DNA from 3 places in the Hoeflea sp. 108 genome. Region 2 is predicted to be linked to each of the others. Evidence: predicted binding sites of a transcription regulator. Region 2 holds the regulator's gene; each other region holds the start of a gene.
What was found. The regulator LexA, encoded in region 2, represses DNA repair genes until DNA is damaged. The targets are predictions, from matches to a motif close to TGTTCNNNNTGTGTTCNG.

Region 1: the regulator LexA is predicted to act here: its motif matches at 2,200-2,217, upstream of B015_RS0105980 (PA0069 family radical SAM protein).
Region 3: the regulator LexA is predicted to act here: its motif matches at 1,514-1,531, upstream of B015_RS0124635 (metallopeptidase family protein).

What each region holds. Positions count from the first base shown of each region.
Region 1 covers NZ_KB890024.1:1,211,841-1,215,111, forward strand. The annotation lists gene B015_RS0105970 (F0F1 ATP synthase subunit B) at 1-29, shown strand, start outside; gene B015_RS0105975 (ribonuclease HII) at 201-851, opposite strand; gene B015_RS0105980 (PA0069 family radical SAM protein) at 975-2,129, opposite strand; gene B015_RS0105985 (glycosyltransferase) at 2,275-2,784, shown strand; gene moaB (molybdenum cofactor biosynthesis protein B) at 2,786-3,271, opposite strand, start outside.
Region 2 covers NZ_KB890024.1:2,597,544-2,600,814, reverse strand. The annotation lists gene B015_RS0112780 (ComEC/Rec2 family competence protein) at 1-764, shown strand, start outside; gene lexA (transcriptional repressor LexA) at 939-1,655, opposite strand; gene glp (gephyrin-like molybdotransferase Glp) at 1,763-2,968, opposite strand; gene moaC (cyclic pyranopterin monophosphate synthase MoaC) at 2,969-3,271, opposite strand, start outside.
Region 3 covers NZ_KB890024.1:4,951,349-4,954,619, forward strand. The annotation lists gene B015_RS0124625 (DNA polymerase Y family protein) at 1-563, opposite strand, end outside; gene B015_RS33950 (hypothetical protein) at 505-1,491, opposite strand; gene B015_RS0124635 (metallopeptidase family protein) at 1,686-2,108, shown strand; gene B015_RS0124640 (DUF1737 domain-containing protein) at 2,127-2,333, opposite strand; gene B015_RS0124645 (CoA ester lyase) at 2,348-3,238, opposite strand.

The DNA.
Region 1 (3,271 bases), 1.4 Mb from region 2:
TCCAGGAAGTGAAGGCCAAGCTCAACTAAGTCGAGCTGGACTTACCCAATATGAGAAAGCCGCTGGAATTTCCGGCGGCTTTTTTGTTGGAGGAAACAATGAGCCGCCCTGCGGTCGCACCGGGGAAGTGTCACCAGCGATGAGACTGCGGCCCCGGGCTTGAAAAGATCTGCGCAACGGACCGCCGGCCGCGGACGGCGTCAGTCCTTGAACGGCGCGAAGGAGACGCGGTGGATGCGGATGGATGCGCCATGTTCGACGATCGCCGCGCGATGGCGTGCGGTCGCATAGCCCATGTGGATTTCGAAGCCGTAGCGATTATCGTTGGCGCCGCAGGCCGTCATCATCCGGTCGCGGGTAACCTTGGCGACGATGGACGCTGCGGCGATCGACTGCGAGCGCTGGTCGCCCTTAACCAGCGCCTTGCAGGTGCAGGCGAGGCCGGGAGGCACGTCGCGGCCGTCGGCGAGCGCCGATTGGGCAACGACCGGCAGTCCGGCGAGCGCGCGCCGCATGGCCTCGAGGCTGGCCTTGCGGATGTCGCTGCGGTCGATGCTGTCGGCCGAGACCGACGCCACTGCCACACCCAGCGCCTTGCTCAGGATCTCGTCGAACAATGCGTCGCGCTGGGCTGCGCTGAGACGCTTGGAATCGTCCAAGCCGGCAGGGATGTTGTCGGGGTCGAGCACGACCGCCGCAGCCACGACAGGGCCGGCGAGTGGGCCGCGCCCTGCTTCATCCATGCCGGCGCATGGCCACTGCCCGGCCTTCATCGCCTTTTGTTCGAAGGAGAAGTCGGGTTTCTCGACGATCTCGAAGAGGGGCGGAGAATCGGAACGCGGGCGAGCCATAGTGCGGCGATGCTCGCATCGGCTCCGATTCTCCGCAAGACCTTCCCGTCCGTATGGGGCGGCGGCTCGGGAAGGCACCGTCAGCTGGCCACGGGGGAGGCCGGACGGGATTCTCTTGTAGGGTCAGAGCAGCATCAACTGCTGCTGGTCTTTCGGGGCGGCCTTGAACAGGTCTGTCCTGAGCGGGGTGCGCTCGGAGTTGAGGCCAAGCCGTTTGGCGGCCATCTCGAAGCGGCGACCGATCTGCCAGGCATAGGGGCCCTTGCCGCGCATGCGCTTGCCCCATTCAGCGTCGTAGTCCTTGCCGTCGCGCATCGAGCGGATCAGCGACAGCACATGGCGATAGCTGTCGGGATAGTGGCGCAACAGCCAGTCCTTGAAGATCGGGCTGACTTCGAGCGGCAGGCGCAGGATGACGTAGCCGGCTCCGGTCGCACCGGCGGCGGCGGCCGAGTCGAGTATACGTTCGATCTCCTGGTCGGTCAGGCCGGGGATGATCGGCGCCACCATGACCGAGACGGGAATGCCGGCCTGCGACAGCTGGCGGATGGCTTCAAGCCGCCTGGTCGGTGTCGCCGCACGTGGTTCCATGGTGCGGGCAAGCAGCCGGTCCATCGTGGTGATCGACAGCGCCACCTTGGCGAGACCCTTCTCCGCCATGCGTGCCAGGATATCGATGTCCCTGGCCACGAGCGCCGACTTGGTGACGATGCCCACAGGATGGTTGCGCGCCTCCAGCACCTCGAGGACCTCGCGCATGATGCGCCAGTTCTTCTCGATCGGCTGGTAAGGATCGGTGTTGGTGCCGATGGCGATGGTGCGCGGCTGGTAGCCGTCCTTCGACAGCTCGCGGTCGAGCAGCTTTGCCGCATCGGGCTTGGCGAACAGCCGCGCCTCGAAGTCCAGTCCTGCCGACAGGCCCATGTAGCTGTGGGTTGGCCTGGCGAAGCAATAGACACAGCCGTGCTCGCAGCCGCGATAGGGATTGATCGAGCGGTCGAAGGAGATGTCGGGGGAGTCGTTGCGGGTGATGATGGTGCGCGGCTTTTCCACCTGCACTTCGGTCTTGAAAGGCGGCAGTTCTTCGATGGTGCTCCAGCCGTCGTCGAAGACATGACGCGTCGTCGGTTCGAAACGCCCGGAGGGGTTGACGCCGGAGCCACGTCCGCGCCGGCGCTCGTGATTGATGCGCAGGCCACTCTCTTCGATCATCGCGTTGGCCATTGTCGCGCCACCGCCTTTGAAAGCTGCGACATCGGCCCGTGCAATGGGTTCCATCTCATTGTCTCCCGGTGGGAATGGCCGGCCGTCGATTCGCCCGACATGAAACTATTCCTATTTCTTAAATGAGAACAAAGCAAGAACTTTGTCGTTTGCTCGACCGCGCTGGCGCATCGGCCTGCTTTCGGATATGCGGCTAGGGATGCTGAGCGTGCTGATCGAAACGCGAAACGACGAGGAAGCTCTGGCCCGGACGCTGGCGTCGCTGGTCGGCGGTGCCGTTGAGGGCGTCGTGCGCGAGGTGATCGTCTGCGATCAAGGCTCGACCGACCAGACCCACTATGTCGCCGAGCATGCCGGCTGCGTGTTCCTGGCCGAAGGTGGCATAAAGGCGGGTATCGCGCAGGCGAAGGGCGATTGGCTGCTTCTGCTCGAGCCAGGGGCGCGGCTGGCTGACGGCTGGACAGACGATGTCATGCGCCACACGGCCAAGCTGACGATGGGCGCGCGCTTCACCCGCGCGAAGGCGAGCAACAGGCCGTTGTGGCAGCGCATCACGTCGCGGCCCCGGGCGTTGGAGCAAGGGCTGGTCATCACTAGGAAGCAGGCGGCGATTCAGGCCCGCAATGGCGCGGATGCCGAGGGCATTGCACGCGGGCTGGCGATGAAGACGCTGGAAGCTGAAATCACCGTCGCTGCAGGGCGGAGATAGCTCAGGCTGACTTGGTGCCGCCGCGCCTAAGATGCTCGTCGAGGCGCGGCATGATCTCCACGAAATTGCACGGCATGTGGCGATAGTCGAGCTGCGGCTTGAGGATGCCGTCCCAGGCATCACGGCAGGCGCCGGGCGAGCCAGGCAGCACGAAGACGAAGGTGGCGTTGAGCACGCCGCCTGTGGCGCGTGACTGGATCGTCGACGTGCCGATCTTGTCGTAGGAAATGCGGTGGAAGACTTCGGAGAAGCCGTCCATGCGCTTCTCGAAGATCGGCTCCAGCGCCTCAGGCGTCACGTCGCGGCCGGTGAAGCCGGTGCCGCCTGTGGTGATGATGACGTCGATGTCCTTGTCTAACGACCATGTGGTGACGCGCTCTCGGATACTATCCTTGTCATCGGTGACGATGTCGCGTGCCCTCAGCACATGGCCCTCGGCCACGATGCGGTCGGCCAACGTCTGCCCCGACTTGTCGTCTGCGAGCGT
Region 2 (3,271 bases):
TCGCTGCGACGGCGACGACCTGGCTGCGCCTTGCCGCAGTGCCATTCGTCGTGGCCGGCGTGCTCGTCATCGGCGTCGCGCCGTCGCCGGATGTGCTCGTGGCCGAAGATGGACGCCTCGTCGGCGTCGCCACCGACGATGGCAAGCTCGCGGTCAACAGGCCAAGGCCAAACCAGTTCACGTCAGACAACTGGATGCGGGCGTTGGCGGTGGAAGAGCTTAGCAAGCCGTCGCAGGATGCAGAGAAGACCAGAGGGACCGCAGCTCCGGCGGCCGATGGCCCACGCTTTGGGGCCGCGCCGCAGAGCCTTCCTGCGAATGGTCGGGCCAAAGGCCTTGCGCCAGCTGAGGACGCCGTCAAAACCGTCGCCGGCGCAAGTGCCTTCCACTGCTCCGCGGGTTTGTGCACGCTTCGACATCAATCCGGCGCGACGGTTGTCCACGCGTCCAATGCTGCTGCGGCGTGGCAAGTCTGCCGAACGGCTGCACTCGTCGTCATCGACGATGCGACTGCTGGAGATGTCTGTGGCGGGCAGGTCGCAACCGTAGTGACCAAGCGCGATCTGGCGCGTCTGGGCAGCGCCGCGGTCTATCTGACGCCAGTCGTGGCGGGCGGCGCGTCGGTGCTATCGGTCGAATATGCCATCACCGAGCCCTACCGGCCATGGCATGCGCACCGCCAATTTTCCCGCGAGGCGAGGGGACTTGCACCCAATCGCCAAGAGGCGGTGAGAAAACAGCCAGACAACGCGACGACCGAATAGCCCACCGCAGGCAAGCGTGCCATATGCGGCAAGCTCGAAACTGCGGTCTATACGGCCTCGAAGCATCTCAAGACTACCATCGCCATTTCCGCTCTCCTCGGATTGCGGCCACGCTCAATGTCTTTGCTCTTACACAACTTGAGACGGAAAACGCTTCGTCTTCTGGGAGTTGCCCTAGTAGCGGCGGATCAGCCCGACGAGCTTGCCCTGCACCTTGACCCTGTCTGGCCCGAAGATGCGGGTCTCATAGGCGGGATTGGCTGCCTCCAGAGCGATCGAGGCGCCCTTGCGGCGGAAACGTTTCAGCGTCGCCTCCTCGTCGTCGACGAGGGCCACGACGATCTCGCCGGGGCTCGCGGTACTGGCATTCCGGATGATGACAGTGTCGCCGTCGAAAATGCCGGCCTCGATCATCGAGTCGCCTTTGACCTCAAGCGCATAGTGCTCGCCGCCCATGATCATGTCTGGCGGCACCGAAATGGTGTGTGTCCGGTGCTGGATCGCGTCGATCGGCACACCCGCAGCGATCCGTCCCATGACTGGAATGGCAATGGCGGACACGGCATCGTCGTCGTTGCTTGCAGCGGCCGGGCGCGACGGCTCGGGCTTGCGGCCAAGCGACCCTTCGATGACGCTTGGCGAGAACTTCCTGGCAGCGTTGAGACCGGGCGCAATCGAGTCGGGCAGGCGCAGCACTTCGAGCGCTCGTGCCCTGTTGGGCAGGCGGCGGATGAAGCCGCGTTCCTCGAGTGCGGTGATCAGGCGATGGATGCCGGACTTGGAGGCGAGGTCGAGCGCTTCCTTCATTTCATCGAAGGATGGAGGGATGCCCGCCTCCTTCAACCGCTCATGGATGAACAGCAGAAGCTCATGTTGTTTGCGCGTCAGCATCGCCGCCCCCAAGGAATCGCGAGAAAAACAAACCCGGAACAAACACTATCTGTTCCAGTTGTGTTCCGCAACTGTTTAAATTTCGTGAAGGTTATCGGCGGGATTGTTCAGCGCAGCATCAGCACGCGGCAGGCACTGCCGGATTCGGCCGGTTCCGCAAAGGGGCCGCGGATAACAGCGCAATTGGCGTCGGCCAGCGTCCGGAGCATGGACGAATCCTGCACCGTAAACGGCGTGACGACGAGCCCATCAAGGGTCTGGCGTGCGACAGCGCGGACAAAATCCTGACGCAGATCGTTGGCCGGCATCGGCGTATCGAGCACACCGTCCCTGATGTCGGCGACGTGAGAGCGTCCGCCCAATTTTGCCAGCAGCGGCTTCAGGAAGATGTGCGAGCAGATGAGGCTCGCGACCGGATTGCCGGGCAGGCCGACGCAGCGCGTCGCGCCGAGGCGACCAAACATCAGCGGTTTGCCGGGGCGCATGGCGATCTTCCAGAACGAAAGATCCATGCCGAGGCCGGTTAACACGCGATGCACTAGGTCGTGGTCGCCGACGGACGCACCGCCCAGTGTGACGATGACATCGGCCTTGGCGTCGAGTGCTTTCTGGACCAACCCCGAGATGGCGTCCGTGCTGTCGGCGGCTATGCCGAGGTCGAGCACACGAGCGCCGATCGAGCGGGCAATTGCAGCGACGCCATAGGCGTTGGACGAGATGATCTGGTCGGGGCCGGGCGTGCTACCCGGCAGCAGAAGCTCGTCGCCGGTGGCGATGATCGCGACCAGTGGTGCGCGCACCACCTGGACGTCGGGGTGATTGGCGGAGGCGATCAGCGAGAGGGCTGCCGGATCGAGCAGGCGGCCGGCGTCGAGGATGAGGTCGCCTTCGCTGAAATCGAGGCCGCTGAGGCGAATGTTGCGGCCGGGATCTGTCGGTTCCAGCACTTCGACCGCACCATTGCCGAGATCACGCGCGTTTTCCTGGATCACCACGGTGTCCGCCCCCGCGGGAACCGGCGCTCCGGTGAAGATGCGCACTGCCTGTCCCGTACTGACGGTCCCGGTGAATTGTCGTCCCGCCGGGGCCTGGCCGATGACTGAAAGTTTCGCCGGAAGCGTGGCGATGTCTGCTGCCCTGACAGCATAGCCGTCCATGGCGGAGGCGTCGAAAGGCGGCTGGGTGCGCAAGGCGTACAGCGGTGCCGCCAGAACGCGGTCGGCTGCCTCGTGCAGGGTAACCCGATCCGTGCCGGTGGGTGCGGCACCTTCAAGCAGGCGTTCGAGAGCCTCGGTGACCGGCAGCAGTGCCATCTATTCTGTCGCCTTGAAGTCGCCCGACTTGCCGCCGGTCTTTTCGATCAGCCGGATGCCTGAAATCACCATGCCGCGGTCGGCCGCCTTGGCCATGTCGTAGATGGTCAGGCAGGCAACTGAGGCAGCCGTCAGCGCCTCCATCTCGACGCCGGTCTTGCCGGTGACGCGCGCAAGTGCGGTCACGCGCAGGCCGGGCAGGGTCTCGTCCGGCTCGATCTCAACCGTCACCTTGGTCAGCAGGATCGGATGGCAGAGCGGGATCAGCTCATGCGTGCGCTTGGCCGCCATGATGCCGGCAAT
Region 3 (3,271 bases), 2.4 Mb from region 2:
CGCTCCATGAGTTCGGCACCGAAACGGCGGACGAGTGGCGCGCGCGGCCCGTCCATGATCGCGCCAACGGTGCGCAGGCCGACGCTTTCGAGGCTCGCCTTCGTCTTGACGTCGATCCTCAGCGCCGACAGCGGCAGGCGGATGAGGAAATTGCGCTCGTTGCCCGGAGCAAGGATCTGGCCACTGGCGAAGCGGGCGGCGGCCCAGGCGGCACCCGGGGTCGAGGCAAGGCCGGCACGGACGTCGAAACCCTGGTGGAAGAAACGCATCATGAGATCGTTGAGCAACGCCTTTTCGCCGCCGAACAGGTGGGCGCAGCCTGAAATGTCGAGGAACAGCCCATCGACGCCGTCCAGGGCGACAAGCGGCGTGTAACGGTCGCACCAGTCGGCCAAGCCTTCGAGCAGCCTGCGGTCGGCCTCGGGATCGGCCTCGACGACGTCGATGTCGGGGTGCATGGCGCGTGCTTCGGCGATGCCCATGCCCGGTTTGAGCCGGAGAGCCTCAGCCCGCGCGTCGAGGCCGGCGATGCGCTGGGTGTTGCTCTCGCGGTGGCTGATCACCAACGGCTTGACCTGTTGCGGGCTTGAACGCCAGGATCGCCCCAGGCGGCGCCGGAGGACGCGTTCGGCCGCGAGATGGGGAAACCACAGCGACACGATTCTCTGGACTTCTCTCGGTGAGGGTGTGTGCATCGGGGTTCCATTCCAGAATGAAGCTGCCGGGAAGAGCCGTGCGGCTCTTGCCGATCTCGACGGCGAAGGCGGGCGCGCCGATCGAACCGACCAGCGGCCCAAGAAGTGTTTGCCGCAGCGTCGCCGGCGCAGGCGAGACGACAAGCCGGACGGGTGCCGCCGTCGGCTCCGGTTCGGCCGACTGGCGCAGCAGGAAGACGGGGCGGCCGCTGTCCTGAGCCCGGCGATGCAGGCGGCGCGTCGCCGTGAGGTCGACGATGCGAGGATTGCCGCGCAGCTCGACGACGATGGCCGCGATCTCCTCGATGCGGGCGGCTTCCTCGGCGATCCAGAGAACATCGGCCGGCTTCGGCGCTTCGGCGAACAGGAGGCTTTCAGCCGGAATGCCGAAGAACCTGTCCAGGCCCGGCGCGTAGGGAAATCCCGCTTCCCTGAAGACCTCGGTCGTGCCGACCCACAGGACGAGATCCCTGGGCCGCGACCGCTCCCTCAGCATGCGGCTGACGAGACAAAACGCCAGCCCTGCGGCGGCACCGGCATTGCGGGTTTCAGTTCCGTGGATCTCGGTCAGCGCCGCCTTGGGCAGGCCGCCGCCGAGCGTTTCGTCGAGGCGATCGACGCCGGTCGGCAGGAAGAAATCGCGTGCCGAGGCAAGGCCGTTGCGGCGGACCAGAAGCCCCGCGACCGGCTGGCCGTCGGAAGGCGCGGCCAGCCTCTCGGGCAGCGTTCCCTCTATCTTCGCTATCTTCTGGCGCAGGGCAAAAACGACATCCCGCGCCACGGCGCTGGTTGCCATGTCGATCTGCTTTCCTATCAGTTGTTCCTGTTATGTTCCTATAGATTCCAGAGGCACCACGGAGAGTCAAGCCGATTCAAGGAGAATTTATTCCTCTCCAGGCACGCGCTGTTTTGCGGCTAATTTACCCCCGGCGTGGCAAAGGCCTCGTAAGCGAAGCGGCGAAAGGCTATATGCCCTCAAAAGGACAAAGAATGGCCCGCATCTACAAGACCCGCGCCTGGCACGACCAGCTTTCGCCCTCGATCGAGGAAATGGAACTCCTGGCGCTTGAAGCCTACGCACACCTGCCGCAAGAATTTCGCCAGCTGACCGGCGATGTCGTCATCCAGATGGCCGAGTTCCCGACCGACGAGATCATGGACGACCTGTCGCTGGAGACGCCCTTCGACCTGCTCGGCCTGTTCGAGGGACGCGGCATTGCCGAGCGCTGGAATCCGCAGACCGGCGAAGGCCCCAACCGCGTCACCCTCTACCGCCGCGCCATCCTCGACTATTGGGCCGAGAACGAAGAAACCCTGGGCGACATCGTCACCCACGTGCTGATCCACGAGATCGGCCATCATTTCGGCCTGTCGGACGACGACATGGAGCGGCTGGAAGCCTCGGTCGACTAAGCCTCGCCGCCCCTGCTCTCAGAAATCGCCGAGCTTGATGCCGGGGTCGTATTCGACGCCGTCGACATCCTTCACCACCGCCTGGCCGCAGCGCATCGTCTTGGTTTCGGCGTCGAAGGAATAGGTCGGCGAGCCGAACAGGTGCCAGCCCTTGTTCAGGGCTGCGGTCACCTTGTGGCAGAAGGTGGCGTCGTCGGGGCCGGTGAGGAAGCGGTAGAGTTTCATGTCAGTCTCCCTCTTCAGTGCCTGAGGCCTTCGAGTTGTGTCGCCCGCGCCAGAAGCCGTTCGGCCTCGGCCAGATGCAGCCGCTCGACCATCTTGCCGCCGAGCGAGATTACACCTGACGCAGTATTCTCCGGAAGCGCGAAGGCATCGACCACCGCGCGCGCCTCGGCAAGCGCCTCGTCCGAAGGTGAGAACGCCGCATTGGCCGGGCCGATCTGTGCCGGGTGGATAATGCTCTTGCCGGAAAAGCCCATGGCGGCGGCTTCACCGCATTCGAGGGCAAAGGCATCGAGGTCGCGGAAATCGTTGGACACGCTGTCGAGCATGTCGACGCCGCCGGCCCGGGCGCACAGCACCATCTGCAGCAGCCAGGGCTGGAGATAACGACGATCGGGCGTGATCTTGACGCCGGTGTCCTTGGCGAGATCGTTGAGGCCGGCGATCAGGCACGACAGCCGGGCCGAAGGATCGCGGCCGAGTTCTGATATGGCCGGTAGATTGAGCAATGCCCGCGGCGTCTCGATCATCGCCCAGAGCTTCAGCGTATCGGGCGCATCGGCCTCGTCGAGCACGTCATTGGCTTCGAGCAGATCGCGCGCCGTTTCCACCTTGGGCAGCACCACGCCGTCCGTTGCCCAGCCGCTGGCCGCCGCCAGATCGTCAGCACCCCAGGGACTGGCAAGCGAATTGATACGCACCACATATTCGCGCCCGCCTTCAGGTCGCTCGGCAAAGAAGCGCGCCAGCCGCTCGCGGGCAGCTGCCTTGTGCTCGGGCAGCACGGCATCCTCGAGATCGAAGATGACGGCGTCGCAGGCAAGCTGGGGCAGCTTAGCGATGGCCTTCTCGTTGGTGGCCGGCACAAAAAGCGCCGAACGGCGCGGACGGGGCAGAGAATGTGACATCTGGTCTTCTTGCCCGGCAACGCTGGCCCTTGC